Regions from separate parts of the Faecalimonas canis genome, predicted to be linked through region 3. Evidence: predicted binding sites of a transcription regulator. Region 3 holds the regulator's gene; each other region holds the start of a gene.
The links. The regulator Rex, encoded in region 3, represses fermentation and respiration genes when NADH is low (regulators of the CRP and FNR family bind a similar motif). The targets are predictions, from matches to a motif close to ATTGTTAANTANTTAACAAT.

Region 1 (7,837 bases), on a different contig from region 3:
ACAATTCTCCGCGAGGCAAAAGAAGTTGCCGATGAAACAATGAAAAACTTCCGTAAATTCGGAAAAGAAAATATTTCCGTTGCTGAAATGGAAAGAGAGCGTGAGCGTCTTCGCCAAAAAATTTCCAAGACACAGGAAAAATCTTCACTACAGACAAAAAAACCAAAGAAACAACATAAACCGGGTGATTTCAAACTTGGCGAATCCGTAAAAGTACTTAGCATGAACTTAACCGGAACAGTCAGTTCTCTTCCGGATGCTAAGGGAAATCTATTTGTACAAATGGGAATTTTACGTTCCCAGGTAAATATTTCCGACTTGGAAATCATTGAAGAACCAATGACAATTACCGCCAAACAGATGCGTAGAACATCAAACGGAAAAATGAAAATGAACAAATCACTTTCCGTAAGTCCTGAAATAAATCTGCTTGGAAAAACCGTTGATGAAGCAATCGCTGAATTGGATAAATATTTAGATGACGCTTATCTTGCACATCTAAGCCCTGTACGAATTGTACACGGAAAAGGAACAGGTGCTTTGCGTCAGGGGATACACAATTATTTAAAACGTCTTAAATATGTAAAATCATACCGCCTTGGCGCTTTCGGTGAGGGGGATGCCGGTGTAACTATCGTTGAGTTCAAATAAAAGAAAAGGAGATACTTATTTATGGTAACAAAACAAAAAATCCTAATTGTAGATGATGATGAAAACATCGCAGAATTGATTTCTCTCTATCTAACAAAAGAATGCTTTGACACAATGATGGTACATGACGGCGAGGATGCCCTGACTGCTTTTGACACTTATCAGCCGAATTTAATTCTTCTCGACCTGATGCTGCCCGGCATTGACGGTTATCAGGTTTGCCGTGAAATCCGTTCAAAATCTAATACACCGATTATCATGCTCTCCGCAAAAGGCGAAGTCTTTGACAAGGTGCTTGGATTAGAACTTGGCGCTGACGATTATATGATTAAACCTTTTGATGCGAAAGAACTTGTGGCGAGAGTGAAAGCCGTTCTTCGCCGTTATCAGCCTGCTAAACAGGAAACTCCTGCGGCAGATAAAGGTAAATGTGTTTCTTACCCCGGCATTGAGATCAACCTGACAAATTATTCTGTCACGGTTGATGATATACCTGTAGAAATGCCCCCTAAAGAGTTAGAATTGCTGTATTTTCTCGCCTCATCACCAAATCAGGTCTTTACACGCGAACAGTTGTTGGATCAGATTTGGGGTTATGACTATATTGGAGATACCCGAACGGTAGACGTGCATATTAAACGACTGCGCGCAAAAATCAAAGACCATCCTACATGGAGTCTTGGAACGGTTTGGGGAATCGGCTATAAATTTGAGGTAAAATAATATGCGAAGTACCCTTTATCTAAAATTTATTTTAATTTATATCGCTTTCGGCTTTCTCAGTATTTTCACAGTAGCCACTTTAGGTTCTACCCTCCTTGCAACCAATCTGGAAAAACAGATTGGCGGAGAACTGTATAAGGAAGCTAACTTAATGGCAAAAGACTACCTGCCCGGATTTTTTACAAATACGCTGTCGCTAAGTGACACACAGGTACAATTGAACGGAATGACTACTTATCTGGATGCAGATGTGTGGATTACCGACCAAGACGGAGAACTTCTCCTCTCATCACAGAATAGTCCTTCCTCCTCTGTTCCTATAGAAATTGAAAAATTCAATCCGGCAGAAACGGGGAGTGAGCAGTATCTTGTCGGCGATTATCATGCCTCTTTCCAAGAAGAAATGATTACGGTTATCGCCCCCATTACACAAGGATTTTATACAAAAGGATATATTTTAATTCATAAGCCATATTCAGATTTAACTGAGATAAAAAATTCGATTTTAAATGTTGTGTACATTACATTACTCGTCATTTATGTTTTATCTTTTTCCATTTTACTCGGACTGCACTTTTTCATTTATCGTCCACTCCGCAAAATTACGGAAGCAGCAAAACAATATGCATCGGGAAATTTGGAACACGAAATACACATTAATACAGATGATGAAATCGGATACCTGTCTGCATCTTTAAACTATATGTCAAACCAATTGAGAGATATGAACAGTTATCAGAAAAAATTTATTGCAAATGTTTCTCACGATTTCCGTTCTCCTCTCACATCCATAAAAGGATATATAAATGCTATTGCAGACGGAACAATTCCGGTAGAAATGTATGATAAATACTTAAATATCATTTTATTTGAAACGGAACGTCTTACTGATTTGACGCAGGATTTACTTACGTTAAATGAATTTGACACAAAAGAACTTTTGTTGGACAAAACTTCTTTTGACATACACGAAATTATCCGCACTACCGCAGTTTCCTTTGAAGGAAGATGCACCGCAAAGAAAATTTCCATTGAACTTTTGTTTGCCTCTAAAACACTTTTGGTCTACGCAGATAAACGAAAAATCCAACAGGTTTTATATAATCTGCTGGATAACGCAGTTAAATTCAGCAGTCCTGATTCTAGTATCTACATAGAAACAACTGAACTTGGCGGAAAAATTTTTATTTCCGTAAAAGATACGGGTATCGGTATTCCGAAAAAAAGTATTCATCAGATTTGGGAACGTTTTTATAAGACCGATTTATCCCGAGGAAAAGATAAAAAAGGAACCGGTCTTGGTCTTGCTATTGTAAAGGAAATTATAAAAGTTCATGGAGAAAGTATTAATGTTATAAGTACCGAAGGCGTAGGAACAGAATTTATTTTCTCACTTTCTAAGAAATAAAAAATCAGGGGAAATTCCCCTGATTTTTTAATACAACATTCTCTTAATTGTCTTCTTATTCATATTATCTTTTGTCACCCAAATAAATCCCGAATCAATAAATGCCTGATTTCCCATTCCGAGTGATGCCCTCGATGCTGAAATAACTGTTGCATAACCCATTCCATATGGATTTTGTACAATCAGTCCGTTTACTCTTCCGTCTTTCAACGCTTTCAACTGACTTTCACCGCCGTCTACCGAAACAATTTTCAAATCACTGTCTTCTTCCAACGCTTTTAATAGTTCTTCATTTACATTGATGTTAGTTGAAAAGCAGCCTTTAATATTTGGATTTTTCTTCAACACATACTGAATTGCTTCCGTCTGTGTTATCTCTTCGGGAAGAACATCTTTCTCTCCCTCTTTTTTATTCTTATTCTTCTCGGCAGCAATCACCTTTGACATCTCTTCCAAATCATCTAAATGATATACAAGAGGTACTTTAATATTCGGATGACTTTCCTGCATCTCTTTTAAAAATCCTTCTTCACGCAATTTTGCACTCGTAGATTCTTTATCATGTACAAACAATGCCACTTCACCCTCGTCCTCTACAATAGAAGACAATTTTACAGCACCTGTCTTCCCGATTTCACTATTATTAGCCGAACACATCGCCTGAATATTTTTATAATCACTTCCCGAGTCAAAAGCCACAATCGGAATACCATTTTCTGCAGCCAAGTCAAACTGTACTTCACAGGCAGTAGAATCAATAATCGCTATTCCAACCGCAACCGGATTTCTCGCCAGTTCCTCGTCCAAAATATTAATCTGTTCCTCGATATTCTCACCTTTTGCAGACCCGCTGTAATTTACTTTAATCTTATCTTCACCCTTATATCCTAAAGCGGTATTCAAATCTTCCGCCGCTCTTTCTGCTCCTGCTTTTACTTCATTCCAAAATTCGCTGTCGCTGCTCTTTCCTATTATAGATATGTAAGAACCCGGTTCAAGTTTGATTCCTGATACGTCACTGTATGCAATCGGATTTAATACATCAAGATTTCCCTGTCTTTCATTTACCTTTCTTCCTTCATCCTGTGGTGCAACATTCTCCTTCTGCGTATCCGATGAAGCACATGAAGAAAATAACACCGCAGTGCAAACTAAACTTAAAAACACCTGTAACTTTCTTTTCATCTTTTTATACACTCCTAATTACTTTACATTGTTTTTTTGCTACTGTTACTATACACTAATTTTGTGAAAAAAGAATAAATATTTTCTTAATTTTACAATTTGCCTACCGGAAAATTGTATCAACTTGTATACTGTATTCAATTTAGTACAATCTAACCGCCTTTCTGCTATTGACGGTTTCCCTATTTTTCCTTATAATCTAGGCGTAGTGAATATTTTAACAAACTAAAGAATGGTGTATAAATACACTCTTCTGGTGACATTATAAAGTAAACATATTTAGGAGGATTTTTAAAATGGAAAAAAACTGGAATTCTAGTTGGGACGGTTTTAAACCTGGTCGTTGGAATCGTACATCTGTAAATGTCCGTAACTTCATTCAGGAGAACTACACTCCATATGAAGGAGATGATTCTTTCTTAGCAGGACCAACAGAAGCAACTACAAAACTTTGGGCTCAGGTAATGGACCTTTCTAAACAAGAGCGTGAAGCAGGCGGAGTATTAGATATGGATACAAAAATCGTATCTACAATTACTTCTCATGGACCTGGATACTTAAACAAAGACTTAGAACAGATTGTTGGTTTCCAGACAGATAAACCTTTCAAACGTTCTCTTCAGCCATTTGGCGGTATCCGTATGGCACAGAATGCTTGCCACGAAAACGGATATGAAGTAGATCCTGAAATTGTAAAAATCTTTACAGAATACAGAAAAACACACAATCAGGGTGTATTCGATGCTTACACACCGGAAATGAGACTTGCAAGAAAATCTGCTATTATCACAGGTCTTCCAGATGCTTACGGACGTGGACGTATCATCGGTGACTACCGCCGTGTTGCATTATACGGAACAGATTGGTTAATCGAAGACAAAAAACAGCAGTTAGCAACTTCTTTAGTAAGAATGACAGGAGATAACATCCGTCTTCGTGAAGAATTATCTGAACAGATCCGTGCACTTGGTGATTTGGCTAAATTAGGTGAAATCTACGGATACGATATTACAAAACCTGCTTCAAATGCAAAAGAAGCAATCCAGTGGTTATACTTCGGATACCTTGCAGCAGTTAAAGAACAAAACGGAGCTGCTATGAGTCTTGGACGTACTTCTACATTTATCGATATCTATATCCAGCGTGACTTAGACAGAGGATTAATCACAGAAGAACAGGCTCAGGAATACATTGACCACTTTATTATGAAATTACGTCTTGTTAAATTTGCACGTACACCTGAATATAATGCATTATTCTCAGGTGATCCAACATGGGTAACAGAATCAATCGGTGGTGTTGGTGTTGACGGACGTCCACTTGTTACAAAAACATCTTTCCGTTACTTACACACATTAGATAACTTAGGAACTGCTCCAGAACCAAACTTAACAGTTCTTTGGTCAACACGTTTACCACACGCATTCAAAGAATACTGTGCTAAAATGTCAATCAAATCATCTTCAATTCAGTATGAAAACGATGATTTAATGCGTCAGACTCACGGAGATGACTACGCAATCGCTTGTTGTGTATCTTCAATGAGAGTTGGTAAAGAAATGCAGTTCTTCGGAGCTCGTGCAAACCTTGCAAAATGTTTATTATACGCTATCAACGGTGGTGTTGATGAAAAACTTAAAATTCAGGTTGGACCTAAATATCGCGCAGTAGAAGGCGATGTACTTGATTACGATGATGTAATGGCAAAATTCGATGACATGATGGAATGGTTAGCAGGACTTTATGTAAATACATTAAATATCATTCACTATATGCATGATAAATACTCTTACGAAAAACTTCAGATGGCTCTTCATGACAGAGATGTTAAACGTTACTTTGCTACAGGTATTGCAGGACTTTCAGTAGTTGCCGACTCTTTAAGTGCTATTAAATACGCAAAAGTAACACCTGTAAGAGATGAAGACGGATTAGTTGTAGATTACAAAGTAGAAGGAGATTTCCCTAAATACGGAAACAACGATGACCGTGTTGACGAAATCGCAGTTGAAATCGTTCGTTCATTTATGGACAAAGTAAGAAAACACCACACATATCGTCACGGTGTTCCAACAACTTCTATCTTAACAATTACTTCTAACGTAGTATATGGTAAGAAAACAGGTAACACACCTGACGGAAGAAAAATGGGAGAACCATTAGCACCGGGAGCAAACCCAATGCACGGACGTGACTCTCACGGCGCATTAGCATCACTTGCATCAGTTGCTAAAATCCCATTCAGACACGCTCAGGACGGTATTTCAAATACATTCTCTATCATTCCTGGAGCGTTAGGAAAAGAAGACCAGATTTTCGCTGGAGATCTTGACTTAGACAGAATCGAAGAATGTGGAAATCAGGCTTGTAACATTCCAAACATTATGGAAAGTATTGACAACGAATAATAAAACAATATAGGAGGAAATCACTATGGCAGTAAATCAGCAGCAGATTGATAACTTAGTAAATATGTTAGACGGTTATGTAGAACAGGGTGGACACCACTTAAACGTAAACGTTTTCACTAGAGAAACATTATTAGACGCTCAGAAACACCCAGAAAACTACCCACAGTTAACAGTTCGTGTTTCTGGATACGCTGTAAACTTTATTAAATTAACAAAAGAACAGCAGGACGACGTTATTTCACGTACATTCCACGAAGGTATGTAAGCGATAAAATTCATACGTTAGTAAAAGCCGGACAGGGTCATGCTTGCATGAAAGCCTGTCCGGTTTTCTGCTAGCGGATTGGACGCACATATATCAGAAAAATATCCATGCAATGACGGAATATGCGAATATATAACGTATAAAAGGGGGTTTTTACTATGACGAAAGGTTATATTCACTCTATCGAAAGTTGTGGAACAGTTGACGGTCCCGGAATCCGTTATGTTGTTTTTCTTCAAGGCTGCCCAATGAGATGTCAGTATTGCCACAATCCTGACACTTGGAAAGTAAACGTAGGCGAACAACATACTGTTTCAGAAGTCTTGGAAGGTTTCTACACAAACCGTCCGTTTTATCGCAATGGCGGTGTAACCGTTACAGGCGGAGAGCCGATGATGCAGATGGACTTTCTTATTGAATTATTTACTCAATTAAAAAAAGACGGAGTTCATACCTGTATCGATTCCTCAGGAGTTATGTTCCAGCCGGAGAACAAAGTTTTTATGAATAAATTAAATATTCTTCTCGGACTGACCGATTTAGTTATGCTAGACATTAAACACATTGATGACGAAAAACACAAGGATTTGACAGGACACTCAAACAAAAATATTCTTGCTTTTGCAAAATATCTTGATGAAAAAAATATCCCTGTATGGATTCGTCACGTTGTCGTTCCGGGAATCACTCTTTATCAGGAATATTTAGAGCGTTTAGGGAAATTCATAAGCACACTAAACAACGTGAAAGCTCTTGACGTTCTTCCATATCATTCTATGGGAAAAGTAAAATATGAAAATTTAGGCATGAATTATCCTTTAAAAGATACCCGAGAAGCAACAAAAGAGGAAGCCGCTGCCGCAAAAAGCATTATCCTCTCTGCTTATAAAAAAGGTAAAACAGAAAACTTGTACTAAATTCAGAGCATAAATTCTCTTGTATCTTTCTTTATTTTGTATTAGAATAGTTTTTATAAACGGTGAAGCAATTTACCAGATTAAAAAGGAGGATACATACTATGGCACACGTAATTAGTGATGAATGTGTAAGCTGCGGTTCTTGTGAAGCAGAATGCCCAGTAGGAGCAATCTCTCAGGGTGCTGAACACTACGAAATCGATGCTGACGCTTGTGTAGACTGTGGTGCTTGTGCAGCACAGTGTCCAACAGGAGCAATCTCTGCTCAATAATAATA
Region 2 (7,837 bases), on a different contig from region 3:
CCGCCTTTGATTGTCAACACACCTTCTCCCGCTGTCTTTACTTTAAATGTAATTTCTTTTTCATGTGTTGCTTTTGCTCCGTCAGTTGCTCCTACTGTCGCACTTCCGGCTTCGATTTTTCCGTCTTTTTCACTCCATGAAAATCCGTTTTCTGCCGAACCGCTTCTGTAAGTAACAATAACCGCATAGTCACCTGCTTTTTCTGCATTGTAATATAATTTGATTTCGTCATCTTTGTTTAAAGAGTTGACGAATTTTCCATTACTTGCCCAATTATCAGCCTTAACTTCCAATTTCCACTGTTCGTCATTACCACCTACATTGTGTAACTCAAGTCTTTCCGCCTCTAATCTCTTTTCACCTTTTAGAGGGAATTCAAAACGATTGTCTGCTGTAAGTTTTTCTTTTTCAAATTCGACTTTAATTGTATGAGCGGCATCTACATCTTTGAATGCATATTTTAAGACGTTACCTACTGATTCACCGTCAACCAATACATCTTTTACCATATAATCTGCATTTGGCTTCATTGTAAATTCTTTATCTGTTCCTTCAGCCACATTTACTGTTCCTGAAGGTGAAATTGTTCCGTTTTCTCCTGCCGATGCAGTAATATCGAAGTTACCCATAGCAACTTCTTTTGCAGTTACTTCAAATTTATCCAAGTTCGGCGAACCTTTTGAATCTGCTGTGAAAACAAGTTCTCCCGCTCCTTCTTTCGTAACTTTTACGTCAAAAGTTACCTCTTTAAATTCTTTATCTTTTCCATCATTATGTACATCAAGTTTTCCTAATTCTACATTTGTCCCTGACCAATTTAATGCATTTGGATTATCTGCGTTTCTTCCACTCTGCAATTTTGCCTTAAATGTATATGTTCCTTCTTTGGCTGCGTAGAATGGAAGTTTAATTTTATTTCCTTCCTCAAACCAGCCTATTTTTGCTCCGTTACTTGCAGTTGTATCTTGCTGTACACGAACATATTTATCTGCTGCAGATGTTCCTTTATCTAAAATAAAGTGTTCCGCTTCTAAGTTCTTCTTACCACCCTTTCTCTTTGGAAGTTGATATGGGTCTTTTTCTGTATATGTTGCTCTCTTTGCAAGACTTCTGACTGCCGCATCTAATTTTCCGACTGCTTCAGCACATTCCTGTGCAGATGGTTTTGCTTTTTTCGCTACTTTTTCCGCAAACTGAATTGCATCCTGTAATGCTTTATAACTTGCGTCAGTGTAGTTTCCCTCTTGATAATTTGCTTTCTTCACTTCATCTAACTTTTTCAATAATGCCGATTTGTCAAACTCTTCCGAGTCCGCAATTGTAATACGTGTAGGGGTATTAAATCCTGTAAGCACTTTATTTGTTGGATTTACTAATTCTGCTGTAAAAGATAAGTCACCTGTTTTTGCCGGAACACGTTTTGTCGTTACATATGCCTCTGCTTCTGTTTCTCCATCTTTTAATACTAATTCCATATTTCCGTCTGCATTAAAGTGATCTTGCCATGCACTACCCGGATTTACTTGGAATGTTACCTTTACTTCGCCTTTTGCTCCTCCGACACGTTTTACCTTAATCGGCACTTTACTTGCTTCATTTACACGGTAAGAAGGATATTCAATATCTAACATACCTTTTCCGCCATTGTTTAATGAAAGTAATGCGTCAATGCCGATTGCCTGATTGCCTGTTCCTGTGTTTACAATCTTTAACGTATGTTCTTTATTTTCCAAAGTTTCAGATTCAAAAATTCTTTGTCCTAATTTTCTTGTTGCCCCATTTGTATTGATAGATGCTACCTTCTGACCATCAATATAAATATCTGCAGGTCCATGGCTTTTATCAATTGTTCCGACTAACCATGCCTTTGTTCCTGTAAACTTAACTTCTGCCTGTGCATTTGGTTTACACCACATCCCTGTGCCTTCAATAAACTGCTCGTTAGTTTCCTGTGTCCAACCATTTGCTGTAAACTGTCTGTCATCGGTTATAGTCAAGCCTTCCGGAATACCGTTTCCTAAAGCCATATCGTCTGTCGCTTTGTACACACCGATTTCGCTTAACATTGGCACTTTATGCTCTGCTTTCTCATCTGCCGTTACTGTAATACGAACTTTTTTACCTTTTACAGCATTTTTTCTAGCCAAACGTTTCGCTCCGATTGTCTTGCCTTCGTCAAATTTCTTCCATTCTCCGCTTTCTGTTTGATACTCGATTTTGTATGAACCAATTCTCTGTCCAAATTCAATAGATTCCTCAACTGAAACAACATCAAATGTTTTCAATCCACCTAAGTCGATGGTAAGAGTACCTGTTTTTTTGTCATCATCAACTGTCCAATATGTATCATCTTTTCCGTCTAATACATTTTGTGGAGAGAATTTTTTATCATTTCCACGTACTGTACTTGCTGTTACTTTAGCATCTTTTGCCAAATTGTTTTTAAACGTATCTTTAATGGCTTTTCCAAATTCAGATACACGATTTAAGATAGCCGTATCCACTTTTCCTTCTTTATTTGGCGGAACATTTAATAATAACGGTGCATTATGTCCTACAGAACGGAAATACATTTCTGATAATGCCTTCATATCCTTTGGAGTCTTTTTGCTTTCTCCCCAGAACCATCCTGATGTGATACGAGCATCTGCTTCCGGAACAGTCCACTGATTACCGTCTACAAATCCTTTTGTATAACCATCTTTTGTATTGCTGTCAATTGTATTTTTCTTTTTATCTACATTTGATTTTGACCATGTTTCCGAATCAGCATATCCGTTCTCATTTCCAATCCAGCGTACTGTTGTGTATGCCTCCGCACCAAACAGAAGACAATCATCTTTCTGTTCTCCTTTTTTTCCTTCGTATTGTTGAATTGTATCAAACCACTTTTCAAATGTATAGTTCTGGACTGCTGAACCGGAACCTTTCGCTCCATCCATCCATACTTCTACAAAACGACCATTATTTCCATACTTTTTATTACCTAAAATCTCTTTTAACTGATTGTTATAGTATTCATTATAGTCGTCAACATCCAACGCCTCAACTTCTTCCCAAGACTTATTATCTAGTGGCTTTCCATTCTTATCACAAAGTGGTTTTCCGTCTTTATCATAATAACCGTAACTTTTAGCATTCACATCCCAAGGTGAGAGATATAACCCCATGTCCATATTATATTTTGTACAAGCCGTCGAGATTTCTGCCAAAACATCACCACTATATCCTGCTTTCTGTGAATCGTGTTCTGTATATTTGCTTGGCCAAATACAAAATCCGTCATGATGTTTAGCCGTAACAATTAACTTCTTAAATCCAGCTTCATGAAGTGTTTTTACCATTGTTTCTGCATCAAAATCGTTTTTCAATGCAAACTGCTCCGGTTTCTCCTTTCCATTTCCCCACTCACTACCGGTGTAAGTGTTCATACCGAAATGACAAAATGCTGCCAATTCATCTTTCTGATATTTATACTGGTTGGCACTTGGTATTACTTTGTCTTTTTCAGGTGCATTTGTATTATTGTCTGCTAAATCTTCTGCTGTTACACCTTCTTTTGTCGCTGCTGAAACATCAAGGGTTGCTATTCCTGAAAAAACACTCGAACCCATAAGGGTTGCTGCTAACAGTAAACTAACTACTTGTTTCTTTTTCATAACTTTTCCTTTCTTTTTGTGTATTTTATCGATTACATCCACATATATCAAATGCAATTTGTTACAATTGTATCACATGACACAAAAAAAGAAAAGGGTATTATTACTTTTTTATTTATTTTCACATGATTCAATAGTATTTTTATCTATTTTTACTATATTCAACTTCCAAAATAGACATGAAAATATCATCTGCATATTTTCCCTCATCTAAAACCGCATCTCTGCGGATACCTTCCACTTTAAATCCACTTTTTTCGTATAAGTGTTTTGCTCTCTCATTAAAGGAAAAGACATCCAATTCTAAACGATGCAGTTTTAATTCTTCAAATGCAAAACAAATTGCCGTTTTCACCGCCCAACTTCCAATTCCTTTCCCCCTTTCTACAGAATGAAAAATGCAAATGCGATAATTCGCACTCTTTACTTTCCAATCTATATCGTTAATGACACTTTCACCTATAATTTTTCCCTCCGGTGAAAAAATAAGGAAATCGTATCTATCCTCGGAGATTAAACATTTTTCATAAAAAGAGAGGACTTCTTCTCTCGTGAATGTTTCCTTACAACCAGTAAATCGGGCAACCTCCTTATCCAGCGGATTGAAATTTTGCTCATAATACGCTTCTTTGTCTTTTTCTTCTGCCTGACGAATAATATATCCGTCCTTTTCCCATATTTTTTTCATTTTCCCACCCCTTTTCATACAGAAAAAGACACATCAATATGATGTGCCTTTATCTATTATAATCCTAATTAAAATCTTCCTTCTTCTGCTGCTTCCTGAATAGAAACTGCAACAGCAACTGTCATACCAACCATTGGGTTGTTACCAGCACCAATAAGTCCCATCATTTCTACGTGAGCAGGTACTGATGAAGAACCGGCAAACTGAGCGTCAGAGTGCATACGTCCCATAGTATCTGTCATACCGTATGAAGCAGGACCTGCTGCCATGTTATCCGGATGAAGTGTACGTCCTGTACCACCACCAGATGCTACTGAGAAGTATTTTTTACCCTGTTCGATACATTCTTTTTTGTATGTACCTGCTACTGGATGCTGGAAACGAGTTGGGTTTGTTGAGTTACCTGTGATAGATACATCAACACCTTCTTTGTGCATGATTGCAACACCTTCTGTTACATCATTAGCACCATAGCAGTTTACTTTAGAACGAAGTCCGTCAGAGTATGATTTTCTGAATACTTCTTTCACTTCTCCTGTATAGTAATCCATCTCTGTTTCAACAAATGTAAATCCGTTGATTCTTGAGATAATCTGTGCAGCGTCTTTTCCAAGACCATTTAAGATAACACGTAATGGTTTTTTACGAACTTTGTTTGCTTTTTCAGCAATACCGATTGCACCTTCAGCAGCAGCGAATGATTCGTGTCCTGCTAAGAATGCGAAACAATCTGTTTCTTCTTCAAGTAACATTTTTCCTAAGTTACCATGTCCTAAACCAACTTTACGCTGGTCAGCAACTGAACCCGGAATACAGAAAGCCTGAAGCCCTTCTCCGATTGCAGCAGCGGCGTCAGCAGCTTTTCTACAATCTTTTTTGATTGCGATTGCAGCACCTACAATGTAAGCCCAGCAAGCATTTTCAAAACAGATTGGCTGGATTCCTTTAATCTGGTCATAAACATTAAGTCCAGCGTCTTTTGTGATTTTTTCTGCTTCTTCAATAGAAGCAATACCATAACTATTTAATACGCTATTGATTTTGTCAATACGTCTTTCATATGATTCAAATAATGCCATTTTTACGTCCTCCTTCTCTTACTCTGCTCTTGGATCGATAATCTTAACAGCATCAGCAACACGACCATACTGTCCTTTTGCTTTTTCCCATGCTGTGTTAGGGTCATCGCCTTTTTTAATAAAGTCTGTTAATTTTCCAAGACTTACGAACTGGTATCCGATAATTTCATCATTTTCATCTAAAGCGATACCTGTTACATAACCTTCAGCCATTTCAAGATAACGAGGTCCTTTTGCTAATGTTCCGTACATTGTACCAACCTGAGAACGAAGTCCTTTTCCTAAATCTTCAAGACCTGCTCCTACTGGAAGTCCGTCTTCAGAGAATGCACTCTGTGTACGTCCGTAAACAATCTGTAAGAATAATTCTCTCATTGCTGTGTTGATAGCATCACAAACTAAGTCTGTGTTCAATGCTTCTAAGATTGTTTTTCCCGGAAGAATTTCAGAAGCCATCGCTGCTGAGTGAGTCATTCCTGAACATCCGATAGTTTCTACTAACGCTTCCTGAATGATACCGTCTTTTACGTTTAATGTTAATTTACAGGCTCCCTGCTGAGGTGCACACCAGCCCACACCGTGTGTTAAACCTGAAATATCTTTTACTTCTTTTGCTTTTACCCATTTTGCTTCTTCTGGGATTGGAGCTGGTCCGTGATTAACGCCTTGAGCAACTGGACACATTGTTTGTACTTCATGTGAATAAATCATGATAAAACTCCTTTCAATTATGTATGATTTTTTCTTTAACAGTGTTTGTTATATCTTTAACACCATATATAACTTTATTCTCTCACAAACTTATCTTTTCGTCTATAACTTTTTTCATATTTTTTTATAATTCGACAATCTACGCTATAGTTTACCCGATTTTTAGAAAACATTGTTAAATATGACTATACCTTTTTTTCATTTTGGGAAAGAGTTTCCAAAAAGAGTTTCAACACCTCTTCCACTGTCTTGATGCGATTTTCTTCCCTTTTTCCTTTCAAATGTAATTCCCTGACATAAACCTGCCCGCAAATGAAACAGGCTACATAAATCAATCCTACCGGTTTATCTTTTGTCGCACCGGTAGGACCTGCAATCCCTGTTGTGCTGAGAGCTACATTGGCATTTGCTGTCTTTGCCGCACCCACAGCCATCTCTTTTGCTGTTTCAGCACTGACTGCGCCATATTTTTCAAGTGTATCATGGGAAACATTTAAAATCTTTTCCTTCGCCGCATTTGAATAAGTAATATGACCTTCCTCATATACGGAAGACGCTCCCGACACATTTAAAATTCTTCCTGCCAAAAGACCACCCGTACATGACTCTGCCGTTGTTATTGTCCATTTTCTTTCAATCAGTTTATGAACAACCTGTTCCTCTAATTCCATTTTACATACCACCCTGTGTCAAAACCTGCTTATTTTTAGCAATATAGTCTACAAGGGAAATAATTGTCAATGCAAGGGAAACATAAATCAAAATCGTTTCCACCGTAGCAAACACTCCTCCTAAATCAATAATTAAGAAAATAACCATAAGCATCTGAAATGTTGTCTTAAATTTTCCCCAGTAACTTGCTGCAATAACAATTCCATTATCAGATGCAACCAAACGGAAACCACTGATAATAAATTCACGGCTAATAATAATAATAACTATCCATGCCGGAAGTTTTCCCATTTCTACAAGGCAAATCATTGCTGAACAGACAAGCAGTTTATCTGCCAGCGGATCCATGAATTTTCCGAAGTTTGTAACAAGATTGTATTTTCTTGCAATCTTTCCATCCAACAAATCAGTCAAACTTGCCACAATAAAAATACTTACGGCAATCCATTTGCTTGCATCTCCGGCAATTCCCGCATTTAACATAAATATAACAAACGGGACAATCATTATCATTCTTACTACTGTCAACTTATTTGGTAAATTCATTATATAATCTCTCCTATCAAATCATATTCTAACGCACCCGTCACTTTTACTCTCGCAAAATCTCCCGACATCAATTCCTCCTCTGTATTGACAAAGATAAGTCCATCCACATTCGGTGCATCCTTATACGTTCTTCCCACATAAGCATTCTCATCTGCCACTTTTCCTTCAATGAGAACAAGCACTTCTTTTCCAATCATATCTTCCGCCAAATCAAACGCAATATCCTGTTGTAATTCCATTAACTCAGCCTGTCTGTCCTCTTTCACTTCCTCTTCAATCTGATTGTCCATAAGTGCAGCAGGAGTGTCTTCTTCCGGAGAATAAGTGAATACACCTAAACGGTCAAATTCCATTTCATCCACAAATTCCATTAATTCTTCGTGCTGTTCTTCAGTTTCTCCCGGAAAACCGGTAATTAACGTTGTACGAAGAGTAATATCAGGAATTTCTTCACGAAGTTTACCAATAATCTCCTTTAA
Region 3 (7,837 bases):
GAAAACGCTGTCAGGTTATAGAAGTGGCAACGGATTTTCAGACGGGGGAAGAAATGGTTGTCTATAAAGAAACTGGCGGAGAAGAGATGGTGTATGTAAGAAAACTTACTTCTTTTGTAACAGAAATGGAAAGAGTTTCTGATGAGGAAATGTATCTGATAGAAGAGTTTCTTGATATAGATGAAAATGAGCAGAAATTACATTTTCTGCAGAAACATAAACGTGACATCACAGAAAAATTTATTACTATCGCAGCACAGAGCATGGACTTTGTAGAGAAAGAAACTTCCTTGGAAATGCGGTATCAGGATATTTTACATTTTATCCGAATGAAAATGAAATATGAATGCGGTAGACTTTACTAAAGAGAATCTCCTTATCACAAATGTGGTAGGGAGGTTTTTTTCTTGACAAAAACTGTATAATTGTATACAATTATACAAAATGTAATCGTAGAGAGGAAAGTAAATGGAAAAGGATAGAGGATTTTCTTTAAGTGAAAAAGTATTTCACAAATTGCGTGATGATATTTTATCCGGTGTTTATGAGGAAAACGATGAGTTAAGGGAGATGACAATCGGAAAGGAATTAGGGGTTAGTAGAACTCCGGTCCGTGAAGCATTTAAAAAATTAGAATTGGAAGGACTTGTGAAAACAATTCGGAATAAAGGAACTTATGTGACGGGAATCAGTAAAGAAGATATACATGATATTTTCATTATCCGCTCCCTGTTAGAAAATTTATGTACGGAATGGGTAATTGATAATATTACACAGGAGGAAATGAATGAATTAGAAGAAATTATTCTTCTGTCGGAGTTTCATCTGAAAAAGTCAGGAACTGACAAAATGGCAATATTAGATGGAAAATTTCACCGTATTTTATATGAATCCTGTGGCAGTAAAATTTTAAAACATATTTTATCTGACTTATATAATTACGTTCAGTTTGCAAGAGTATATTCAGTAAAAACAGAAGGGCGTCTTGAACAGTCGGTAGAAGAACATAAGGCCATTTTGGAGGCGATTAAACAGAAAGATAAAGATCTTGCGGGACAATTGATAACCGAACATATGCAATGTGTATTACAAAATTTAGAAAAACATGGTTTTAAATAAAAGGAGGACACTAAAATGGAAAAAATTAAAATGACAACCCCACTTGTCGAGATGGATGGAGATGAAATGACACGTATTCTTTGGAAAATGATTAAGGATACTTTGTTAATTCCGTATATTGATTTAAAAACAGAGTATTACGATCTAGGGTTAGAAAATCGTAATGCTACAGATGATCAGGTTACTGTTGATTCCGCAAATGCGACAAAGAAATATGGTGTTGCTGTTAAATGTGCTACCATTACACCAAACGCTGCCCGTATGACAGAATATAATTTAAAAGAAATGTGGAAAAGTCCTAACGGAACAATTCGTGCTATGCTGGATGGAACGGTTTTCCGTGCACCAATTGTTGTAAAAGGAATTGAACCATGCGTGAAAAATTGGAAAAAACCAATTACGCTGGCAAGACACGCATACGGAGATGTATATAAAAATACAGAAATGATTATTGACAGACCGGGAAAAGTAGAATTAGTTTATACGTCAGAGGATGGCACGGAAAAGAGAGAACTTGTTCATCAGTTTAACGGAGCAGGAATCGCACAAGGTATGCATAATACAAATGAATCTATTGAAAGTTTTGCGAGAAGTTGTTTTAACTATGCGTTGGAAACAAAACAGGATTTATGGTTTGCAACAAAAGATACTATTTCAAAAAAATACGATCATACATTTAAAGATGTTTTCCAAGAAATTTATGAGAAAGAATATGATGCGAAATTTAAAGAGAGTGGTATAGAATATTTTTATACATTGATTGACGATGCAGTAGCGAGAGTGATGAAGGCAGAAGGCGGATTTATCTGGGCCTGCAAAAATTATGACGGAGATGTAATGAGTGATATGGTTTCTTCTGCGTTCGGTTCTTTGGCAATGATGACTTCTGTTTTAGTTTCTCCTGAAGGTTATTATGAATATGAGGCGGCTCATGGTACAGTGCAAAGACATTACTATAAGCACTTAAAAGGGGAGGAAACATCGACAAATTCTGTGGCAACTATTTTTGCATGGACAGGAGCGTTACGTAAACGTGGTGAACTGGACGGCAATAATGAACTGATGAAGTTTGCGGATAGATTGGAAAAGGCAACTCTTGATACGATTGAGAGCGGTAAGATGACGAAAGATTTGGCGTTAATCACATCTATTCCAAATCCAACTGTATTAAACAGTGAAGAATTTATTCAGGCGATTGCCGAGTTACTATAATAATAAAAGGCAAACCTTAAAACGATAAGGTTTGCCTTTTATTATTCCGCCAGTTCCTCCCACTGTTCATACAGAAGTTCCAGTTCCTGCATAATGTTTGCTTTTTCTTCGGAAAGTTCACGGCATTTTACAGAATTGGTATAAATGTCTTCCTGTGTCATTAGTTCGTCAATTTCACCGTCACGTTCCTCCAGAGCGGAAATTCGTTCTTCTGTTTTTCGCAAATCGTTTTGTCGTTTACGTTCTTTTGCCTGTTGTTCTTTTTGTGCTTTCCAATCCAATTTTGTTTCTGATTCAGTTTGGATAGAAGCGGAAGAGAGGGCTTCATTTGCATTTGTGTAAGCGGCAGTTAATTCTTCCTTTTTCTCCAAATAATAATCATAGTTTCCGATATAATTAACAAAGGTATGATTGACTAAGTCAAGAATACGTGTTGCTGTCTGATTGATAAAATATCGGTCGTGAGATACATATAAAATTGTTCCACTATAATCATTTAATGCTTTTTCCAAAATTTCTTTTGACGTAATATCCAAATGGTTTGTCGGTTCATCCAAGATTAAAAAGTTTGCTTCAGAAAGCATTAATTTTGCCAGAGAAACACGACCGCGTTCGCCACCACTTAAATCTTTAATCTGTTTATATACATCATCGCCTGTGAAAAGAAAAGCGGCAAGAGTATTTCGTATCTGTGTATTTGTCAAAGTCGGATAATCGTCTGAAATTTCATCAAAAATTGTTTTTTCCATATGTAGCACATGGTGTTCCTGATCGTAATATCCGATATGTACATTTGTTCCTAAGGTAAATACGCCGCTATCTGCAGGCTGTACCTCATTTAGAATTTTTAAAAGAGTTGTTTTTCCTGTTCCGTTGTCACCGATAACGGCAACGTGTTCGCCACGTTTGATTTCAAAACTAATATCCTGAAATAATTTTAACGCTCCAAAAGACTTGCTTAAATGTTCAACAGTCAGCACATCATTTCCGCTTACGCAGGAGGGTTCAAGAGAAATGTGAAATTCAGATGTCGCCTCCATAGGTTTTTCTACCAGTGTCATCTTGTCCAACATTTTTTCTCGGCTTTCTGCACGGCGAATGGATTTTTCACGGTTAAAAGAACGAAGTTTTTCAATAACTGCTTCTTGATGTTTGATTTCTTGTTGCTGCTTCATATATTCTTTTAATTTTGCTTCACGGACAAGTTTCTTCTTTTGGGCAAATGAAGTATAGTTGCCTAAAAACATCATAATATTGCCTTGCTCCACTTCAATAACTTTTGTCACGACACGATTTAAAAAATAACGGTCATGGGATACGATAAGCACTGCCCCCTGATAGTTGGAAAGATACGTTTCAAGCCATGCAATTGAATTTAAGTCCAAATGGTTTGTCGGTTCATCGAGAAGAAGAATGTCGGGTTTTGTAAGAAGAAGTTTACCTAAAGAAACCCTTGTTTTCTGACCTCCCGAAAGTGTATCTACGGATTTTCCAAAATCTTCTTCAGAAAAACCAAGTCCTTTTAAAACACCTGTTATTTCGCTTTCATAGGCATATCCATTAGCTCGTTCATAAGAAGCGGTAAGATGATGGTATGTCTGTAGACGTTTCTCCAGTTCTTCTCCCTTAAGGTGTTTTAATTCCAATTCGATAGAACGAATTTGATTTTCTAAGGCGATAATATCGGATTTAGCCGTCTTTACTTCCTCGTAAATGGTATTCCCACTTTCTAATTTCTGATGTTGGGAAAGATAACCGATTGTTTTCCCTTTTGCAAGAATAACCTCTCCGCTGTCCAAAGGCAATTCTCCCATAATCATTTTCAAAATAGTCGATTTGCCTGCCCCGTTTAATCCGATTAAGGCTGCTTTTTCATGTTCTTCTATATGAAAAGAACCATCTTTAACGATGATTTGTTCTCCAAATGCTTTATTAAGATTATGACATGCTAAAATCATAATAAATCCTCCCAAAATAACTCATATCTTTTATATTATACTCAAATAGTGCAAAATACAACTAAAAAATTGACTTTACGGGAACTATTCTATATAATATTGCGTAGAATAGATTGGAAGGTGAAATGGATGGAAGAAAGAGAGATTTCTCAGGCAGTAATCCGAAGATTGCCTAGATACTACAGATACTTAGGAGAGTTACTGGAAGACAATGTAGAGCGTATTTCTTCAAATGAATTAAGCAAAAGAATGCAGGTGACTGCTTCTCAGATACGTCAGGATTTGAATAATTTTGGCGGATTCGGACAGCAGGGATACGGCTATAACGTAAAATATTTATATACAGAAATCGGTAAGATTTTAGGATTGGATATAGACCATAATATGATTATTATCGGTGCGGGTAATTTAGGACAGGCGCTGGCAAATTATACATCTTTTGAGAGAAGAGGATTTATTTTCAAAGGCATTTTTGATGTGAACCCAAGACTTTCAGGTGTATCTATACGTGGTGTGCCGATTCGTATGATGGACGAATTGAAAGATTTTATCAATGAACATAATATTGATATAGCCGTTCTCACAATCCCGAAGGCAAAAGCGGTTGAAGTGGCGAAACTTTTAGTAGATAACGGTGTACGTGCTATTTGGAATTTTGCACATACAGATTTAGATTTACCGGAAAATGTTATTGTAGAAAATGTACATTTGTCCGAAAGTCTTATGCGTTTATCTTATAATCTCAGCCGTTATAACAAAGAACATACAGAATAGAATTGAAACAACGTATAGAGAAGATGTGGGAATCCGCCTTTTCCTATGCGTTGTTTTCTTCTGAATGGAAAATGGAGGTGTATGATGTGAGATATGTACTAACGGGCGAAGAGATGCAGTACGCAGATAAATATACGATTGAACAGATGAAAGTTCCATCTTGTGTTTTGATGGAAAGAGCGGCACTTAAAGTTGTAGAGATATTGGAAAAGGAAAAGATAGACTGTTCGGATACGCTGATTGTATGCGGTTCGGGAAATAACGGCGGTGACGGTCTTGTCATTGCACGGCTTTTACATCTGAAAGGGGTTCGTGTAGAAGTATGCTACATGGGTAATAGAGAAACTGCCAGCGAAGAAAACAAACGGCAGTACATGATAGCTGAAAATTATGGCATATCTATCAGAAACACATTAGTGAAAAAAGAATATAGTGTTATTATAGATGCTCTTTTGGGAATTGGGTTAAAAAGAGAAGTTTCAGGAAAATATAGAGAGATTATTGAACAGTTAAATGAAATGAAGGGTACAAAAGTGGCAGTAGATATACCTACAGGAGTATGTGATACAACAGGTGAAATAAAAGGATGTGCTTTTAGTGCGGATTTGACGGTCTGTTTTGCTTTTGAAAAAGTTGGAATGTTGCTTGGAGAGGGACGTCGGTATATTGGAAAAACATATGTTGCGGATATTGGAATTTCGCCGGATGCACTTCCGAGCGGACAGAAACTATATACATATGATCGAGATGATAAAGATGTTCCGATGCCACAGAGAAACCTAAACGGAAATAAAGGAACATTCGGAAAGGTACTTATCATAGCGGGAAGTAAGGGAATGGCAGGCGCTGCTTATTTGAATGCAAAGGCCGCCTATTTAGCAGGCGCAGGGCTTGTACAAATTTATACCCATGAGGATAACCGTGTGATTTTGCAACAGTTACTTCCCGAAGCAATTCTTTCTACATATGAAACATTTGACAAAAACCGTCTAAAAGAATTGTTTGATTGGGGAGATGTACTTTTGGTCGGCTCAGGACTTGGGAAAAGTGATTTGTCAGAAAAAATATTTACATATGCAATGCAGTATGCAAAAGTTCCGTGTGTAATTGACGGGGATGGATTAAATATTTTATCTGAAGATTTATCGCTTTTGGAACATAAAAAACAAGTCATACTAACTCCTCATTTAAAGGAAATGGCCAGGTTGCTTCAATGTACGATAAAGGAGATACAGGAAAACAGAATTGAGGCGATAAAAGATTTTGTCCGCGAATATCCTGTTGTCTGTGCAATGAAGGATGCGAGGACATTTGTAGCAAATGATGAGGAAGATATTTATATAAATACAACAGGAAATCAATCTATGGCAAAAGCAGGAGCAGGAGATGTTCTTGCAGGTATAGCGGCGGGATTTCTTGCACAGAAGATGACTTGCAGGGGCGCTTGTGAAACTGCTGTTTATGTACACGGATTGTGCGGAGATTATGTGCAAAAAGAAAAAGGAAGTTACAGTGTATTGGCAAATGATTTGCTTGATGCAATCGGTCGTGTAATGAAAAAACTTGAGAAGGAGCATACAAGATGAAAACTTACAGTAGAGTATATGCCAAAATCGATTTAGATGCAGTGACATATAATATGGAACAAATGAAACAGAGGGTCAACGGTGATACGAAAATTATGGCGGTTATCAAAAGCGATGGATATGGTCATGGTGCAGTTCAGGTTGCGGAGGTGCTGGAAAAATATGATTATATTTGGGGATTTGCAGTTGCCACACTCGATGAAGCGGTTGTTCTTCGTACGGAGGGGATCAAAAAGCCGATACTTGTGCTGGGATGTATTTTTCCTGACCAGTACTTAGAAATGCTGGATAATGATATTCGTATGAATGTGTACACGGAAGAAATGGCAAAAGAAATTTCTTATATGGCAAGAAGAGAAGGAAAAACTGCCTATTTACATATTAAATTAGACACCGGAATGGCCAGACTTGGCTTTGCGGTAAATGACGAAAGTATTGATGCCATTACAAGAATAAGTAAATTGCCAAACGTAAATATGGAAGGTGTATTTACGCATTTTGCCAAGGCAGATGAAATGGATAAAACATTTACAGAAAATCAGATTAGTCAATTCATAGCCATGACGGAGAAGTTAAAGGAGAGAGGGGTAACTTTCCCATATGAACATTGTGCAAACAGTGCTGCAATTATTGATGTGGAAGATGCTCGTTTTGACATTGTGCGTGCAGGAATTTCTACTTATGGATTATATCCGTCAGAAGAAGTGAACCAAGATGCCGTGCATTTAAAGCCTGCCCTTGCATTAAAGAGCCATGTTGCTTTTGTAAAAGAAATAGAAAAAGGAACACCTGTAAGTTACGGCGGTACATTTATTGCTGAGAAAAAAATGAAAATAGCCACCATTCCTGTCGGATATGGTGACGGTTATCCGAGAAGCCTTTCGGGGAAAGGCTACGTGCTTATTCGTGGGAAAAAAGCAAATATTTTGGGGCGTATCTGTATGGATCAGTTTATGGTTGATGTAACAGACATTGAAGGAGTAAGTTTTGGAGATAAAGTAACCTTAATAGGACGTGACGGCAATGAATCTATTTCTGTTGAGCGGTTGAGTGAATTGTCAGGCAGATTTAATTATGAATTTATCTGTGCATTAGGAAAACGAATTCCAAGAGTATATGTGAAAAACGGTAAAATTGCGGAGCAAGTTGATTACTTCGCATAGATAGGAAAACTCTATTTATAGAATA
Region 4 (7,837 bases), on a different contig from region 3:
TATCCTGTTAAAATATACGCTTCGTTTCCGAATGCTCCTGTTTCTACACAGCCGCTTGTTCCACCGCGTCTTGCATCTTCAATTGTTTTTCCGGCATTTAATAATTCCTGAATAATTGCTTCTGTATTATAGAATGCAGGCTGTCCCCAACCTTTTCTTGAAATTTCACAAGCACGTTTTAAGAATTTTGTAGGTGTTTTCTTACTAATCTGTACGTTCGAACTTGGCTGTAACAGTTTCATTTCATCCATACAATCTAAGATTAAGTAACTTACTTCGTTTACACCATTTTCACCGTCCGGTGTAATACCACCTGTATTTAAGTTCGCAAAGTCTGTGTATGTTCCACTTTCTTTTAATGTAACACCAACTTTTGGTGGCGCTGGCTGGTTGTTGAATTTCACCCATAAACATTCTAATAACTCTAATGCTTTTTCATCATCTAAAATACCTTCTTCTGTATCTTTCTGATAGAATGGGTTTAAATGCTGGTCAAATCTTCCCGGACTGTAAGCATCCCATGGATTTAACTCTGTTGTTACTCCAAGGTGAACAAACCAGTACATCTGAATTGCCTGCCAGAATGTCTGTGGGGCATGAGCAGGTACTACGTCACAGTTTGCCGCAATCTGAAGTAATTCTGCTTTACGAGTTTCATCTGTTTCTTTTTCAGCTAATTCTCTAGCATATTTTGCATATCTTTCCCCTAAAATAATAATCGCATCACAGCAAATTTCCATCGCATTTAACTGTGCTTTCTTATCTAAAGCTTCTTTATCATTTAAGAAGTCAAGATTGTTTCTTGCTTCGATAATATCGTTTTTATAATCTAAAAATCCTTTTTTATAAATCTTTTCCGAACCTACTGTATGTCCCGGCCCACGCTGTTCCATAAATTCAGTGAAAATACCTGCTGCATAAGCATCTTTCCATTCCTGACTCATGTTCGCTAAAATTTTATGACGAACAGAACGTTTCTCCCAGAATGGAATGATTTTCTCTTCCTGCAATTTCAAATCATCTTCTGTAACGCGGAAATAAATTAAATCTCTCGCATTCATGATTTTCATATCTTCTACTGTATGACAGCATAATTCAGGGAATGACGGTGCAGCCTGTGGTCCGTCACCTTTTTCCCCTACAATCAATTCTCCATCATTGATACATAATGTTTTATTAGCCATAAAATGTTTAAATGCTAACGCACGAAGTTCCGGAACAGAAACACTTCCTTCATACATCATGTACGCATCTGTTTCTAAGTCCGCTCTTTCCATATAGATGTGTGGTTCTGTTTCCAAACTCTGTTTTCTTAATTTGCGGATTCTTTCGTTCATTCCTCTTTCCATCTCTTAACCTCCTATTTTGGTATTTGTAAACCCATTTTTTTGAAACATTTCTTTTAACTCTTCCATTCTCTCTTTAGAAGGAACAGTAAATCCTTCTCCCTTATATGTAACATCTAACCTCTGATATTTACTACTTGCAATATCATGATACGGCAATAAATTGACCTGTGCTACTGAAATATTTTCTTTTAAATAGGAAATAATTGCTTGCATTTCCTCGTCACTATCATTCACTCCACCGATGACTGGAATACGAATATAAATTCTCGCTCCGTTATCACTTAAATATTTCAGATTGGTGAAAATCAATTCGTTGCTCTGCCCCATGTATTTCTTATGCTTTTCATTATCCATCAATTTAATATCATATAAAAACGTATCCACATACGGCAAAACAATTTGGAAATTTTCTTCAGGCGCAAATCCACATGTATCAATCGTAATGTTATAACCTTTTCTCTTTAACTTTTTCAGAAGTTCCTCTATATATTCCATATCCTGTGCCATAACTTCCCCACCGGAAAGCGTAACACCCCCAAACGACTCTTCATAAAACATATAGTCTTTATCCACTTCTTTTACTAACTCCGCAATTGTATATTGTTTCCCAACAACTTCTCTCGCATTATTTACACAATAGTCCAAACACGTACTGCATACTTTACATTTCGTTCTGTCCGTACACTGCTTACAATTATCTATATGAATAGCTTTCTCCGGACAAACCTGCTCACAAGCACGACACCCTGTACACTTTTCTGTGTTAATCATAACTTCCGGCGCAAAATTCTGGCTCTCCGGATTATGACACCACCAGCAATTCAAATAACAACCTTTAAAAAAAATAGTTGTCCGTATGCCGTCCCCGTCATGCACAGAAAACTTTTGGATATTAATTACATTTGGTGTTCTCATATTTCCTCCATTTTCATCTAAATGAAATTTTTATCCGTTTTTTTCATTATATCACATTGTTATTCTTTTGTCATGATATTTTTTATTGTTTTCATAAAAATTTCTAAAAAGAGAATACGCTTTCATTTATTTATTAATCTTTATACAACTCGTTTTATCTGCGTTCTTTTCACCTGTCAAATGCTTGACATTACAACCAACTGGTAATAATATAAACAATATCTTTTAAAGATAGTAAGAGAAAAAGAGGTAAAATCATGGATACAAATGCAATTATCGGACTTAGAATCAAAAATCTTCGTACCGAAAAAAAATATACTTTAAAATATTTAAGCGAAAACACCGGATTATCCATTGGATTTCTCTCCCAATTGGAACGAGGAATGACAAGTATAGCCATCGATTCTTTGGATAAAATTTCTAAAGTTTTAGATGTAGAACTATCCAGTTTTTTCACTACGAATATAAAACCAAATGATGTACATATAATGAGGCGCTATGAACAGAAATCTACTGTTGTAAATCCTGAAATTATTGAGCACGCTCTCACAAATCATGTAGAAGAATTTGATCTTCTTCCAAGACTTGTAGAACTTATGCCCGCATTACAGGATGAAAGTGATTTAGAACTTTATTCCCACGGCGGTGAAGAATTTATTTATATATTGGAAGGTATCTTGACTTTGCAGATTGAGGAAGATATTTATCATTTATATCCCGGAGATTCAGCCCATGTACATTCAAATATTTCTCACAACTGGAAAAATGATACAAATACTGTTGTAAAATTTTTAACTGTACATACTCCGAATCCTCTGCGCCACAAATAAAATATATACAGATTTGATTTTTCGTGATACAATAGATTTAGTTAAAAATTTGTAGTTTAGAATCGGAGGCGTTTACAATGGGATTTTTAGTTTGCATTATTGCAGTCAGCATTATCGCTGCCATTGTTGCAGCAGTTGTTTCCGCATCAGCCGGTGCTTTAATCGGTGCTCAGGAAATAGACGATGAGGAATAAGCATCGAAAGTAAAGAGGGGTATCGCTCAATCATCAAATGTAATGATTGAGTGATACCCCTTCTCTATATACAAAGAATTTTCAGATAGAATCTTTTAGTTTTAGAATTGATAAGTTTGATACTACAAGAACCTCTATATTATATATATATTCTCTTGTGTTTCATTTTATCGCTATAGTTTAATCTGTAATTCCCATCGATATTTCTACTTCTTCTCTTGTTTCCACAATTGCTTCTATTGCATATTCTAAAGCTTTTGCCATCGTTTCAATCGACATAGTTGCTGTACCCAAAGGCTTTCCAACACCTTGCTGTGTAGAATATGGTACATGAATAAATCCGCCACGAACATTTGGATATTTTTTATTGAGTGTATAAAGTAAATCATACATTACATTATTACATACATATGTCCCCGCCGTATAAGAAACACTTGCTGGAATTCCATGTTCATTAATATTTTTTACCATTGCTTTTACAGGTACTGTCGCAAAATATGCTGTTTCTCCATCCTTTTGCGATTTTTCATCAATAGGCTGATTTCCCGCATTATCAGGAATCGGAGCCTCACACAAATTAATCGCAATTCTTTCTACCTGTATATCCGCTCTTCTTCCTGCTTGTCCGATACAAAGTACCACATCTGGATGATGTTCTTCTATAGCTTTCTCCACTTTTTTCCCTGCTTCACCAAATACAGTCGGTATCTCCACCTTTATAATTTCCGCATTTTTAACTGTATCATGAATTAATTTTACTGATTCATAAGCTGGATTAACCGTTTCTCCACCAAATGGATCAAATCCTGTAACTAAAACTTTCATTCTTTGCCTCCTTAATATACTTCTGGTTCAGGGGTAATAATTTTTCCCTCCATCATAATCTGCCGATTATCGGCATAAATATTCGGTTCCCTACAAACCAAATCATAGTGCCCGCTTGCTTCATGCACTCCGCCTAAAGCAAGATTTCTCCCAAATCCGATATGAAACGTTCCATATGCCGACTCATCTTCAATATAACATTTTCCTCGACATTTTGATTGAGAATTTAATCCAATTCCAAGTTCACTTGCAACCCAAACCCTTTCATCATCATAACTTTTCAAGTATTCTTGGAGTTGACATCCTGTAATCGTGTCTTCTATCTTTGTAATTTTCCCTTGTGAAATTTCTATTTTTGTTGGATAATCTGCTTTCCCAATATATCCAAGCGAGCCATCTAAAACCATGACCCCTTCACTTTTAGTTTCTTCTATTGGAACATATACTTCAATACTAGCCGACGAATACCCTTTCCCATCTTTTAATACTCCATTAAAAAATCCGGCTTTTCTATTTCTTTTATATACTTTCAAATCCGTTCCATTCTTAGAAGTGATATGAATAACACTCGCTGAATTTAAGTACTTCATAATGACCATCGCAAGCATTTTACTTTTCTTTGTATCCATGGTCATAAAATCATAACTCAGCATCGCTTTTCCATCATTTGTACAAAGCGGAAGGGAAAGAAATTTTTTTCCTTTTTTAATTGCCTTTTTCGCAGCTTTGGTTGTAACTAAGGAATAGTTCGTCGCACCTATAATGACATGATAATTTGCAAAAATATCTTCGTGTTGATCAAAAAACACTCCTATCTTCATTCCTGTTTTCTCTACAATCATCAAATCTACAGAAGCACTTCTTCTTAATGCAAATTTCTTCAGTGCTTGAGCCTCTTCTATTGTTTCTTCGCTTGTAACAATTAAAAGTTTTTCCCATGGTTTTAATTTCACCCACTTTTTAATTACAATCTCGGCTCCACGATCTATTCCTTTCATTTTTTTACCTCGGTTCTTTTTTATTTAAACATAATCATATATGCAATTTGGAACACAAGCATAAGTACTGCAATTACAACCTGATTTCGAATTACAGTAAATCTGTTTTTCATATCCAACAAAGCAACTGGAACAATATTAAAGTTCGCAGCCATAGGTGTAAGCAATGTACCACAGTAACCGCAAGTAAGAGCAAGCATACCTATTAATACCGGATTAGCTCCATACGCCAATACAAATGGCGCTCCAATACCTACTGTCATAACTGTAATTGCTGCAAAAGCATTTCCCATGATCATAGTAAATACCATCATTCCAACTGCATAAACAATAATACCAACATTTACATTTCCCTTAGGAATCACATTTCCTACAATCTGAGCAATAACATCTCCTACGCCTGAAGCTGTAAAGATTGCCCCAAGACTTGCAAGAAGCATCGGCAACATACTTAATGGTCCTACAGTAGAAAGCATACGCTCTGAGTCATTCAACAACACCTTTGGGGTATTAGATTTCAAGAATAAGATTAATAAAAGTGCTGAAATCAATACTCCTACTCCTACTCCTACTAAAGCTCCAAGATCTGTAAATAACGCAAATCCTAAAGCACAAACTCCAATAGTAAGTGCAGGAATAAAAATTTTCATTCCTACTTTATCGTAATTCGCTCTTGATTCCTGTTCCGTCGGTTTATCAATTTTTCCAATTTTAACTTTTTGTAAAATAGCAGGAATACACATTACAATAATTAATACACCATTTACTTTTGCGGGAATCCATCTACCAAATGCAAGTACAATACCTAACACAATCCAAAATATACCCGTTCCAATTCTAGATGGGTTTTTTTTGTCCATTACATTTTTCACACCTGTGTAAATTGTAATTACCCCAATTAAAATATAAACAATCTCTAATAATTTTGTTCCCAGCAGTTCTTCTGAACTCATAAAAAACGACATAAAAGAACCTCCTTTCTATTTCTCTTTTTTATAGTATTTTTTCATCAATTTCTTATCTCTAAAAATGTAATAAATAATTGTAACTACAAGTGCAAATATCGCTACTGGAATTTCTACCTTTGCTAAATCTACAAGTTCCACTTTATATCCAAGTCCTTCTAACGTACTCTGTACAAGAAGACCACCGCTACCTCCAATAAACAATACTTGGAAGAAGAACCATGTTATATTCTCCATACCAGAAGCCATACCTTTTACCTGTTCTTCATGTTCTTCGTTTGCCTTTCCTACTGTATTTTCAATCGCTGCATCTGCCATCGGCATAATAACTGGTCTTACAAAACCTGCAACACCACCAAATCCAACATTAAAAGCTGCAAAAATTGCTCTCATGATACCGTAAGCTACCACAACCGCACCTGCAGTAGCACCTTTTATTTTTCCAATCAATGCTGCCGCCGCTTCTTTTAAACCACTTCTTTCTAGTGTTCCCGTTACAAGCATAACAATAATGAAAATAGCCATGCTTCTATTGGCAACAAAACTTGATCCAAGTGTTTCAAGAAGACCATCTACTCCAAGTCCTCCTACTAATGCTGTTACAACGGCCGCTACTAAAATGGTTAAAATATTATCCAATTTTAGAGCAAACCCAACTATAACAATTACGATTCCTATTAGAGTAATATACTCCATATCTTTTTCCTCCTTTGTTTTCCTTTTTATTAATTTTCAAAACTTCCGATAATCAGTGGACGTTGTCTTATATAACAAATCGAAACTGAATCATCCGCTTTTTCTTCTCTTACTTCAAAAACGCTTTCTCCTTCTACGAACATATCAATAGTCGCTAAATCATGAGTCACATGAGCTTTTGCACACAAATTCAAATAATCATCTTGAGCCGTTTCATCAGCCACTTCACTTGTATATGCCACTGTCGTAATCCACGGAAATCGAATAGATGGATATCTATGTTCCGGTTGATATTCAAATGGAATCCAGTAATTAATCATATCCTTATAATAATTCGCTGGGAATAATTTTGGCATCCAGCCATGTGCAAATTTTTCAAATTGTTGCATCCATTCTTTATTCCACTTATAAATATCTTCTTTCGCTCCAATCGCATCCGCAATAACATCTTCCATTTTCTTATTTACTTTATAGTTACTTTTATATTCCTCATTCGTTACATACCAAAAATATCCATATAATAACGATCTCGGAAGCCAAAAGCCTTTGAACGATGGAGATGTATAGCCTGAAAATTGTTGTTCCCACTCATGACTTGGAACACCATGATTATCTACAACAATATCCGGAAGCATTCTATACCACAATCTTGTAAGTCCCATTGCTTCCGTATGAATCGTATCCTCTTTAAAATGTTCATGGTAAAATTCTTTTCCAATCGCATTAAACCTTGCAACATGAAATTTCCAGTATGGATTTTCTTTCTGCAATTCATAATGTATTGCTGTCCCATCTACATTTTCCATCGGTACAATCACTAAATTAAGTTTTTCTGACAAATCCTTATACTTTTCATTTGTAAGAATTTCTTTCAAGAGTATAAATGCTGAATTTGTACTTGAAACCTCATTTGCATGATGTCTAGAATTAATAATTTCTGATGGCAACAGATTAATTCTCTTTGTCCTTGAAATATACCCTTTACATTTAGGTAAAAGTTCAATCGCATAAATATCTCTACCTGCATATGAAGTTGCAGTCTTATAGACAGAAATTCCTTCAACT

Region 1: a site for Rex is predicted at 4,173-4,192, ahead of pflB (formate C-acetyltransferase). Genes of this name have one in related genera too.
Region 2: a site for Rex is predicted at 6,182-6,201, ahead of ACYPXO_RS06650 (iron-sulfur cluster assembly scaffold protein). Genes of this name have one in related genera too.
Region 4: a site for Rex is predicted at 2,320-2,339, ahead of ACYPXO_RS03165 (trans-4-hydroxy-L-proline dehydratase activase). Genes of this name have one in related genera too.

What each region holds. Positions count from the first base shown of each region.
Region 1 is NZ_BAAHSI010000027.1:21,707-29,543, reverse strand. Features, by position in the region: gene ACYPXO_RS08050 (endonuclease MutS2) at 1-651, shown strand, start outside; gene ACYPXO_RS08045 (response regulator) at 673-1,374, shown strand; gene ACYPXO_RS08040 (sensor histidine kinase) at 1,376-2,782, shown strand; gene ACYPXO_RS08035 (substrate-binding domain-containing protein) at 2,810-3,967, opposite strand; gene pflB (formate C-acetyltransferase) at 4,264-6,375, shown strand; gene grcA3 (autonomous glycyl radical cofactor GrcA3) at 6,401-6,643, shown strand; gene pflA (pyruvate formate-lyase-activating protein) at 6,802-7,560, shown strand; gene ACYPXO_RS08015 (DUF362 domain-containing protein) at 7,662-7,832, shown strand.
Region 2 is NZ_BAAHSI010000021.1:71,925-79,761, forward strand. Features, by position in the region: gene ACYPXO_RS06635 (alpha-L-fucosidase) at 1-3,659, opposite strand, end outside; gene ACYPXO_RS06640 (GNAT family N-acetyltransferase) at 3,802-4,347, opposite strand; gene ACYPXO_RS06645 (GGGtGRT protein) at 4,416-5,426, opposite strand; gene ACYPXO_RS06650 (iron-sulfur cluster assembly scaffold protein) at 5,445-6,137, opposite strand; gene ACYPXO_RS06655 (CinA family protein) at 6,323-6,808, opposite strand; gene pgsA (CDP-diacylglycerol--glycerol-3-phosphate 3-phosphatidyltransferase) at 6,810-7,355, opposite strand; gene rimO (30S ribosomal protein S12 methylthiotransferase RimO) at 7,355-7,837, opposite strand, start outside.
Region 3 is NZ_BAAHSI010000036.1:99,172-107,008, reverse strand. Features, by position in the region: gene ACYPXO_RS10350 (DUF1653 domain-containing protein) at 1-365, shown strand, start outside; gene ACYPXO_RS10345 (GntR family transcriptional regulator) at 469-1,119, shown strand; gene ACYPXO_RS10340 (NADP-dependent isocitrate dehydrogenase) at 1,135-2,331, shown strand; gene abc-f (ribosomal protection-like ABC-F family protein) at 2,373-4,289, opposite strand; gene ACYPXO_RS10330 (redox-sensing transcriptional repressor Rex) at 4,419-5,063, shown strand; gene ACYPXO_RS10325 (NAD(P)H-hydrate dehydratase) at 5,150-6,649, shown strand; gene alr (alanine racemase) at 6,646-7,812, shown strand.
Region 4 is NZ_BAAHSI010000010.1:24,489-32,325, reverse strand. Features, by position in the region: gene hypD (trans-4-hydroxy-L-proline dehydratase) at 1-1,349, opposite strand, end outside; gene ACYPXO_RS03165 (trans-4-hydroxy-L-proline dehydratase activase) at 1,353-2,264, opposite strand; gene ACYPXO_RS03160 (helix-turn-helix domain-containing protein) at 2,522-3,094, shown strand; gene pcp (pyroglutamyl-peptidase I) at 3,469-4,113, opposite strand; gene ACYPXO_RS03150 (M29 family metallopeptidase) at 4,125-5,111, opposite strand; gene ACYPXO_RS03145 (DUF979 domain-containing protein) at 5,132-6,076, opposite strand; gene ACYPXO_RS03140 (DUF969 domain-containing protein) at 6,092-6,772, opposite strand; gene ACYPXO_RS03135 (M14 family metallopeptidase) at 6,802-7,837, opposite strand, start outside.